DNA from 3 places in the Erwinia sp. PME.40.26/001 genome. Region 2 is predicted to be linked to each of the others. Evidence: riboswitches for the same ligand, from Rfam matches in the RefSeq annotation. Region 2 holds a riboswitch; each other region holds the start of a gene.
The links. Region 2 has a riboswitch for thiamine pyrophosphate ahead of ACZ3HG_RS05260 (TenA family protein). Riboswitches for the same ligand answer to the same signal wherever they lie in the genome.
Positions count from the first base shown of each region.

Region 1: another riboswitch for thiamine pyrophosphate. It lies ahead of thiM (hydroxyethylthiazole kinase); the one in region 2 lies ahead of ACZ3HG_RS05260 (TenA family protein).
Region 3: another riboswitch for thiamine pyrophosphate. It lies ahead of ACZ3HG_RS18775 (FAD-dependent oxidoreductase); the one in region 2 lies ahead of ACZ3HG_RS05260 (TenA family protein).

Region 1 is NZ_JBVHNP010000001.1:1,363,519-1,366,792, forward strand. It holds gene thiD (bifunctional hydroxymethylpyrimidine kinase/phosphomethylpyrimidine kinase) at 1-414, opposite strand, end outside; gene thiM (hydroxyethylthiazole kinase) at 414-1,202, opposite strand; TPP riboswitch at 1,238-1,334, opposite strand; gene ACZ3HG_RS06525 (AraC family transcriptional regulator) at 1,426-2,358, opposite strand; gene ACZ3HG_RS06530 (aldo/keto reductase family oxidoreductase) at 2,483-3,274, shown strand, end outside.
Region 2 is NZ_JBVHNP010000001.1:1,069,878-1,073,151, forward strand. It holds gene ACZ3HG_RS05250 (carbohydrate porin) at 1-649, shown strand, start outside; gene ACZ3HG_RS05255 (LLM class flavin-dependent oxidoreductase) at 696-1,721, opposite strand; TPP riboswitch at 1,821-1,925, shown strand; gene ACZ3HG_RS05260 (TenA family protein) at 1,990-2,679, shown strand; gene ACZ3HG_RS05265 (ABC transporter ATP-binding protein) at 2,676-3,274, shown strand, end outside.
Region 3 is NZ_JBVHNP010000008.1:48,983-52,256, reverse strand. It holds gene ACZ3HG_RS18780 (choline transporter) at 1-1,303, opposite strand, end outside; TPP riboswitch at 1,632-1,753, shown strand; gene ACZ3HG_RS18775 (FAD-dependent oxidoreductase) at 1,908-2,840, shown strand; gene thiS (sulfur carrier protein ThiS) at 2,837-3,034, shown strand; gene ACZ3HG_RS18765 (thiazole synthase) at 3,038-3,274, shown strand, end outside.

The DNA.
Region 1 (3,274 bases), 290 kb from region 2:
AGGCGTAATCAGCGAGACCTGCGGCAGTAGCCGATCCCGTAGCGTACTCACCGCCTCGGGCGACAGCAGCGGATCGCCGCTTTTGGCCAGCATCACCGTATCCAGCACCACCCAGGGAACGCGGGTCTGTTTCAACCGCCCGGACACCACCTCGACGATGGCGCTTTCTGACAGCATGCCAATTTTAATCGTGTCGATGCGCACGTCCGACAAAACGGAATCCAGCTGCGCGGCAACAAACGCCGGCTCAACGCGGCAGATCGACTGCACGCCGGTGGTGTTCTGCGCCACCAGCGCGGTGATCACGCTGGTGCCATACGCACCCAGCGCGGAGAATGCTTTCAGGTCAGCCTGGATCCCTGCCCCACCGCTGGGGTCAGTACCGGCAATTGTCAGCGCGTTAATCCTTTTCATCACTGCACCTCCGGGTTCAGCCGGTACAGGGCATCAAGAAAGGCCGGAATGAAACTGCCTGGCCCGTCCACCGCTGCGGCCGCACGCTCACCGGCCAGCGACACCACGCGGCAGGCGCTGGCCACATGTGTGAGGCGGTCGCCCGGCAGTGCGGCAAAGCCGGCCACGACCGCCGACAGCGCACAGCCGGTCCCTACCACCCGCGTCATCAGCGGGTCGCCGCCGCCCACGCTCAGGGTACGGAGGCCATCGGTAATAAAATCGGTTTCACCGGTGACGGCCACAATCGCGCCTGTCTCCTGCGCCAGCGAAACAGCCGCCTGCAGCGCCGCCGTGGAGGCATGCCGGCTGTCGACGCCCCGGCCGCTGACGCTCTGCCTGGCCAGCGCCATGATTTCGGAAGCGTTCCCCCGGACAGCGGCCGGTTTCAGTCCCAGCGTTTGCTGGCAGAAGGCCGTGCGGAAGTCCAGTGCGCCAACGGCTACCGGATCTAACGTCCAGGGACGCCCGGCCTGCCTGGCGGCATTAATGGCCGCCAGCATCGCTTCGCTGCGGCTGCGGGTCAGCGTACCGACATTCACCAGCAGGGCATCGGCAACAGGGCTGAACTGTGCCGCCTCCTGCGGATCGATCACCATTGCCGGGGAAGCCCCCAGCGCCAGCAGCACATTAGCCGTAAAGGCCTGTACCACATCATTGGTCATACAGTGGGTCAGAGGGGAATGCTGACGATACAGCCGCAGGGAATGCGCCATATCGGTGTGGCTGAGGTCTTGAGGTTGGATCATTCTTCGCTCCCAACCGGCGATCAAGAAGGCGATGCCGGTCGGGCATCTGACTTCCCTACGCTGGCATTATCCAGATCAGGTTATACGGGTATTTCTCAGCCTTCACAAAGAAGGGCACCCCGAGTCAGTGATGATTTTTTACAGTCGGTGCCAGCATAAGGAAGTGGCAGAGTATTGGCAAGCCCCGGGCCGTGCTGCCCTGCCGTCGGTCATCAGGGTATCTTCAGCGCGATCTGCCCCCCGGCGGGGAATGACGCCGCACATAGTCACGCGGCGAACAGCCCATCGTGCGTTTAAAGGCGGTACTGAAGGCGCTTTCAGACTCATAGCCCAGCGAGGGAGCAAGCGCAGAAATGGGCAGGTCGGTATTCAGCAGTTTGTCCCCGGCCAGCAGCATGCGCCAGCGGGTCAGGTAGTCCATCGTTGAGGACCCGACCTTTGTTTTAAACTTCAGCGCAAAGGCCGAGCGGGACATACCGGCACGCTGTGCCAGCGTTTGTAGCGTCCAGCGATAAGCCGGATCGGCGTGCATGGCCTGCAGCGCCGCACCCACCTGGTGATCGGCCAGGGCATACAGCCAGCCCACCGCGTGCCCTTTACCGCCCGACTCCATATGCTGCCGCAGCGCCTGTATCAGTATCATATGTGCCAGATGTTCAGCGATCAGGGCATGTCCCGGACGCTGTTCATCCAGCTCGGCCATCATCTGCGCAACCAGCCAGCGCAGGGTCGCCTGGTCATTTTCCGCCCGCAGATGGATCACCGCTGGCAGCATGGTCAGCAGAATCGTGGCGTGGGGGTCGTCCAGGAAGAAGCGGCTGCCGGTCATCAGGCAGTCTCCCCCGCCGTTGTGACGGATCACCCCGCCGGCGCGCGGGGCGGCAAACACCACCGCCCAGTCTGTCGCCGGGTGTGACAGGTCGCTGGCCATAACAAAGGGACGTCCGGTAGGAAGCAGGAAGCAGTCCCCCGCCGACAATCGTACCGGGTCGGGTCCCCCTTCGACAGACAGCCAGCAGCCGCCCGACACCATTGAATAACATTTGATGCCTGCGTTAGGCGGAAAACGCACCGCCCAGTCTCCGCCCACGTCGAGGACGCCGGAAACATACCGTTGTGGCTTGAGCAACGCGAGAATATCAGAAAGAGGATCCATGATTAATTTTGGACGATTAAAAAGATAATACGGACTTTATAGCATGGATAGGACGTGATGCGCGGGCTTAAGATTAAACCTCGCTGTTCCTTGTGTTATCCCACCTCTCCTTCAGGAAATGACTATGCACAACATCCGTACATCCGGCCTCTTCTCTCTGGGTTCGCGTCAGGTAAAACGACTGGGCTATGGCGCAATGCAGCTGGCAGGCCCCGGCGTTTTTGGCCCGCCCAACGATCCTGACCGCGCGCTGGCGGTTCTCAGGGCAGCAGTGGCGGCCGGCGTCAATCATATTGATACCAGTGATTTTTACGGCCCACATATCACCAACAAACTGATCCGCGAGGCACTCGCGCCCTATCCTGATGACCTCACGCTGGTGACCAAAATTGGGGCGCTGAGAGATAAAAAAGGCGGATGGATCCCGGCCATGTCCCCCGGGGAGCTGGTCAATGCCGTCCATGACAACCTGCGAAACCTGGGGCTGGCGCAGCTGGATGTGGTCAATCTCAGGATCATGTTTAATACCGCCCGCCCGCAGGAAGGTTCCATTGAAGAACCGCTGACGGCGCTGGCCGCCCTACAGCAACAGGGGCTGATCAAGCATATTGGTCTGAGCAACGTCACCCCGGCGCAAATTGCCGAAGGCCGCGCAATCTGCGAGATCGTCTGCGTTCAGAATCATTACAACCTGGCACACCGCACCGATGATGCGCTGATTGATGCGCTGGCCCGGGAAGGGATTGCCTATGTGCCTTTCTTCCCGCTTAACGGTTTTAATCCGCTTCAGTCTGCTACGCTGACCCGCGTTGCCGAACAGCTCAACGCCACACCCCTGCAGGTCGCCCTGGCCTGGCTTCTTCACCGTTCACCTAACATCCTGCTGATCCCGGGAACATCATCCGTTGCCCACCTG
Region 2 (3,274 bases):
TAAGTGGTACGTTGAAGTGAACACCCTGATTGAGGATGGCAGCGCGCTGTATGTGGATCAGCGTTATCACGGCCGCACGATGGAAAACCAGAAAAATGTGATGTACGTGCGCCCGGTCGTGGCATGGCGATCCGATATCTGGTCCGTCGCCGCCGCCATGGAAAGCAATATCGTGAATAACGCCTATGGCTATACCGACCGTGACGGCCGCTGGCGCGATCAGTCGGAGCGCACCGGCTACGGGCTGACCATGACGTGGAATACGTTAAAGAACAACCCGCAGAATGGCACCGTGGTGAACGTGAATACGGCCTATATGGATGCCCGGGAGGAAACCGACTTTAGCGCCGGGATTAATGCTCTCTGGCATCGTGTCGAACTGGGCTATATCTACGCCCATAATAATATCACGGAATTCTCAGCGTCCGGTGTCAGTGAGGAGTGTACCGCTGACTGCGCTATCTTCCAGCCGGGGCGCTACGACATTCATACCCTGCATACCTCCTGGCAGCTTCCCGATATCCTCGATATGCCCAACTTCACGGTCTATCTTGGCGGTTACGCGTCATGGCTGAATGCCGCCGATGACGATCGGGGAAATCATCAGCCACGTTACGGCGCACGCGTGCGGGCGAAATACCTCTTTTAACGCTGACGTCACCGCCAGGCACGCCTGGCGGTTCCCCAGCCCCCGCTTAGTTACGCCATCCCAGCCCTGGCGCCACATGCTTAAGGATCGCTTCAATGGTGTGTGCGCAGTAATCCACCCCCAGCTGATTCGGCACGGTGAGCAGCAGCGTATCGGCTTCGGCAATCGCTTCGTCCTGCGCCAGCTGTTCAATCAGCCGGTCAGGTTCTGCGGCGTAGCTGCGGCCAAAAATCGCCCGGGTTTTCTCATCAAGATACCCCACCTTATCCCCTTCTTTACCGCTGTTGCCGAAGTACGCCCGATCCTTCTCGTTCACCAGCGCAAAAATACTGCGGCTGACCGAGACGCGCGGCGTACGCAGGTGTCCCGCGGCTTTCCACGCTTCACGATAGGCGCGGATTTGTGCCGCCTGCTGAATGTGGAAAGGTTCGCCGGTTTCATCATCCTTCAGCGTCGAGCTTTGCAGATTCATCCCCAGCCTGGCCGCCCACACCGCCGTGGCATTGGAGCCCGCCCCCCACCAGATGCGGTCGCGCAGCCCTTCAGAGAACGGCTCCACGCGCAGCATGCCCGGCGGGTTAGGAAACATCGGCTGCGGGTTCGGTTTGGCAAAGCCTTCGCCGCGCAGCACATCCAGCAGCACTTCGGTGTGATGACGCGCCATATCCGACTCGTTTTCCCCTTCCGCAGGCTGATAGCCAAAATAGCGCCAGCCGTCGATCACCTGTTCAGGGGAACCCCGGCTGATGCCCAGCTGCAGACGCCCCCCTGAAATCAGGTCAGCGGAACCGGCATCTTCCGCCATATACATCGGGTTCTCGTAACGCATATCGATCACCCCGGTGCCAATCTCAATGCGCCGGGTTTTCGCCCCGACGGCGGCCATCAGCGGGAAGGGTGAACTTAACTGACGGGCGAAGTGGTGGACGCGAAAATACGCGCCGTCTGCGCCGAGCTCTTCCGCCGCCACGGCCAGGTCGATAGACTGTAGCAGGGCGTCAGCGGCTGAACGGGTGCCGGACTGCGGGGACGGTGTCCAGTGACCGAATGACAGGAATCCAATACTTTTCATAGGGTTTCTCAACAGGATAAAACGAATCAATTCAGTATAAGTACGCGCTATCTCGCCAGCTGGCAAGGATTGCTATCCAAAATGAATTATCGTATAACAATTCACTCCGAGGGGTGTCCTGTATGGGCTGAGATGGCGTAATAAGCCGAACCCTTTGAACCTGATCTGGGTCATGCCAGCGAAGGGACGGGTAGGCATTATTCTCGCCTGATCACACCTCCGCGCACCTGGATCGCCACTTAAATGAGGGGATTCTGTGTCGAACACCATTGAGCCTGTCGATTTCAGCCACGGCCTGTACGGACGTTTACGCCAGCAGGCGGGCAACGACTGGCAGGACTATGTGGCGCATCCGTTTATTCAGCAGCTCTCAACGGGCACGCTGCCCGAAACCGCCTTTCGCCGCTATCTGACCCAGGATTACCTGTTTCTGATCCACTTTGCCCGTGCCTGGGCGCTGCTGGTCAGCAAGCTGCGCACGCTGCCGGAGATGCGTGCCGCTACCGCCTCGCTCAATGCCATTGTCAGCGAACTGCCGCTGCACGTCCGCTACTGCGAGAGCTGGGGGCTGAACGAGGCACAGATGGCCGCTGAACCGGAGGCGGCAGAAACCATGAACTACACCCGCTACGTGCTGGATATCGGTCACTCAGGGGATGCGCTGGATCTGCTGGCCGCCCTGCTCCCCTGTGTGGCAGGGTATGCCGAAATCGGCCTGGGCCTGCTGGCCTCCCCCCGCACGGTGCTGGCAGGCAGCCCTTACGCTTCCTGGATCCGCAACTATGCGGACCCGGACTACCTGACCGGGGTACGTGCCGCCCTTGCACTGCTGGAAACGGTCGGCCAGCAGCGGGGAGCCGGCAGCCGCTTCCCTGCCCTGTCCGAGATTTTTACCACCGCTACCCGCCTGGAGTCGGCTTTCTGGCAGATGGGACTCAACGCGGTACCGACCCCGTGACCGCCCATTCCGCTTCGCCACCGCCGGGCATCGCGGTTCGCCATCTGACGCTGCGCTTCGGCCCGCGCCCGCTCTTCAGCGATCTCAGCGTGGATATTCCCGCCGGGCGTTTTGTTGCGCTGCTGGGGGCCAGCGGCTGCGGCAAAACCAGCCTGCTGAAGATCATTGCCGGGCTGCTCCCGCCCGATGCCGGTTCGGTCTGCGGCAGCGACGGCCTGCCGCTGGCCGGGCGCATCGCCTGGATGGGTCAGAAAGATCTGCTTTATCCGTGGCTGTCGATCCGCGACAACGTCACCCTCGGCGCGCGGCTGCGCAGGGAGCCCGTTGACAGTGCCCGGGCTGACCACCTGCTGGCGCGCGTCGGGCTGCACGACTATGCCGGCCTTCATCCCGCCGCCCTCTCCGGCGGCATGCGCCAGCGTGCGGCCATCGCCCGCACCCTGTATGAGAACCGCCCCGTTGTGCTGATGGACGAACCCTTCTCTGCGCTCGACACGCTGACGCGGGCGAAGATCCAGACGCTGGCCGCTGAGGTGCTGGCGGACCGCACCGTACTGCTGATCACCCACGACCCGATGGAAGCCTGCCGTCTGAG
Region 3 (3,274 bases), on a different contig from region 2:
CCAGCACCAGTGAACCGGAGTCCGCGGAGGTAACATAGAACAGCAGGCCGGTGATGGTGGCCACCGAGGCGCTGAAAGTAAAGCCAGGATACTGCGCCAGCAGACTGTAGAAGCCGCGCTCCGGGTGCGCCATGGTCTCTTCAGCGAAGGCCATATTGCCGTGAATAATCTCGTATAGGGCGCTGTTACCAAAGATCGACAGCCACAGCAGGGTAAAGATAAATGGAATGGTCAGCGTCCCTACCACAAACTGGCGGATAGTACGGCCGCGGGAAATACGCGCCAGGAACAGGCCAACAAACGGTGACCAGGCGACCCACCAGGCCCAGAAGAACAGCGTCCAGTTGTTCATCCATTCCGTTGGACGATCGAAGGCGAAACTGTTCAGCGTCATGCCCATAAAGCGGTTGATGTAATCCCCGACGTTGAGCACCAGCGCATTCAGCAGGAAGCTGGTATCACCGACGAACAGCACAAACAGGATCAGACCAAAGGCCAGCAGCACGTTGAGCTCTGACAGGAAGCGAATGCCCTTATTCACGCCAGAGGTGACCGAGATAGTGGCCATGATGACCGACAGCACGATCAGCCCGGCCTGCGCCGTCAGTCCTTCCGGCACATCAAACAGCACCTTCAGGCCATAGTTCAGCTGCACAACGCCGATGCCCAATGTGGTGGCAATACCAAAAATCGTCCCGAGCACGGCGGCGATGTCCACGGTATGACCGATTGGCCCGTTAATACGTTTACCGAAAATAGGGTACAGGGCCGAACGAATGGTCAGAGGCAGGCCGTAGCGATAGCTGAAGTAACCCAGGGCGATGCCCATCAGGGCATACATGGACCAGCCGGTCAGACCGTAGTGGAACAGCGTCCAGACCATCGCCTGACGCGCGGCTTCCATCGTCTGTCCCTGGCCCTCTGGCGGCATCATATACTGCGTGACCGGCTCGGCGACGGAGAAGAACATCAGATCGATACCGATACCGGCGGCAAACAGCATGGCTGCCCAGCTCATCAGGCTGAACTCGGGCTTGGACTGCTCAGGACCGAGCTTAATGGAACCAAAGCGGGAACAGGCCATAAAGATAACGAACACGATGTACAGCGTGGCGGCCAGCAGGTAATACCAGCCGAAGGTGTTGGATACCCAGTCGAGGGTACGATTAATCCAGCGATCGGAAAAATCAGTGAACAGAATAGTCGTCATGGAGAACAGCAGGATCAATACTGCTGAGGTGTAGAAAACCACGGGGTTGATACGATCTTTTTGAGGCTTTCCTGGTATTTCAGTCGTCGGCATAATGTCTCCGCAAAAAATGATCAGGGAAAGAACCTGAAGTCCGCTCTGCGAAGCGCGCATTAGCGCATACTGGGTAAAATCCGCCGTATATCCGCTAATTACACTGGGAGAACCATCAGGATGAATATTAGTGTAATTTATTGATTAATCGTTATAACTCTTGACTCAAATCGCCTCCGGAAAGTAAATTTTGTGTAAACAGAAGCACGAATGATAGTTTTTATTGATTGAGCATTCAATTAAAAAAATTTCAGCGTCTCAAATTGCCGTCTTTTTCCCCATTAAAACCGCATATCGCTTGACGATTCCCACCCGGTAAAATAAAACTATTTCCTGTCAGGGGAGTCTCGCCAGAGAGACTGAGAGGCTAATGAGCGATTTATCGCGGCGTAGCGACCCTTAGAACCTGACCCAGTTGATACTGGCGTAGGAAGACGCGTACCCTGATGACGGGCCAGCCGGCCACCCAGCGTACCCGCGCGAAGGCCTGTGTTTATTCCGCCTCAGCCTTTTTCCTTATCCTTATCACGGGTCTCATCTAGTTTTGAGAGGCTAACGTGACGCTATTGGTAACCCCCCTTCTCCCTGTCAGGATCCTTACCTCATGAGCCGCTGGTCTGTGATCGGTGACGGCGTTGCCGGGCTGTGCATCGCCACGATGCTGGCAGAGCACGGCCAGGCCGTGGAGGTGATCACTTCACCGCGGCATGATGCGGCATCCCACTGGGCAGGCGGAATGCTGGCCCCCTGGTGCGAAGGCGAAAGCGCCCCGGCGGAGGTTGTTGAGCTGGGCCAGCGGTCTGCCCCGTGGTGGTCTGCACGTGTCAAAGGCGTGGAGCATCAGGGCACCCTGGTAGTCGCCCCCCCGCGCGACGCGCCTGAACTCACCCGTTTTTCGCGCATGACGCACGCCCATCAGTGGGTGGAACCGGTCACGCTGGAACCCGCCCTGGAAGGGCGCTTTGCCCGCGGGCTGTTCTTTGCCGGCGAGGCCCATCTCGACCCGCGCAGCGCGCTGCAGCAGCTGCGGGCCAGCCTGCTTCAACACGGCGTTGACTTCCATCAGGACAAGCCCGGCGGCACGGTTATTGACTGCCGGGGGATCCACGCTGCCCACGAACAGCCGGGACTGCGCGCCGTTCGCGGCGAAATGCTGATCCTGCACAGCGATGAGGTGCAATTCTCCCGGCCCATCCGCTTACTCCATCCCCGCTTTCCCTGTTACCTCGTACCGCGCACGGGGGGGCGCTTTATGCTGGGGGCGACCATGGTGGAAAGCCACGATGACAGCCCGATCAGCGCCCGCGCCATGATGGAGCTGCTAAGTGCCGCTTACGCCATCCACCCGGCACTGGCCGAAGCCAGAGTGCTGGAAAGCGGCACCGGGCTGCGTCCGGCCTACGCTGATAATGTCCCTGCCATTCATCGCCATAACGGCGTCTGGTCCGTTAACGGCATGTACCGGCACGGCTTTCTTCTCGCGCCAGTGATGGCGGAAAACCTGATGCAGCAACTGATACAGGAAAACCTGATATGAAAATTCAGCTTAACGGCCAGCCGGTCGATACTGCCGCCCGCACCCTGGCGGAATTGCTGCGCGAACAGCAGATTGACGCAGGCTGTGTCGCCAGCGCGTTAAATGGACAGTTCGTGCCCCGCGCCCGCTATGAAACGCAGCCGATCACATCAGGCTGTGAACTCGAAGTCCTGTCACCCATGCAGGGGGGATAAACGATGTTTTATGATTTTGTACCCCAGTCACGTTTTCTGCTCGGTACCGCCGGGTACCCCTCTCCGGCGATCCTGCAGCAGGCGCTTGCGGCCTCCGGCAGTGAAATTATCACCGTCAGTCTGCGCCGTGAAGGCAGCCACGGTACAGCCTTTCGCGAGCTGCTGACCGGGCTGAATAAGCGGGTTCTGCCGAACACGGCGGGCTGTCACAGCGTGAAGGAGGCCGTCACCACTGCCCAT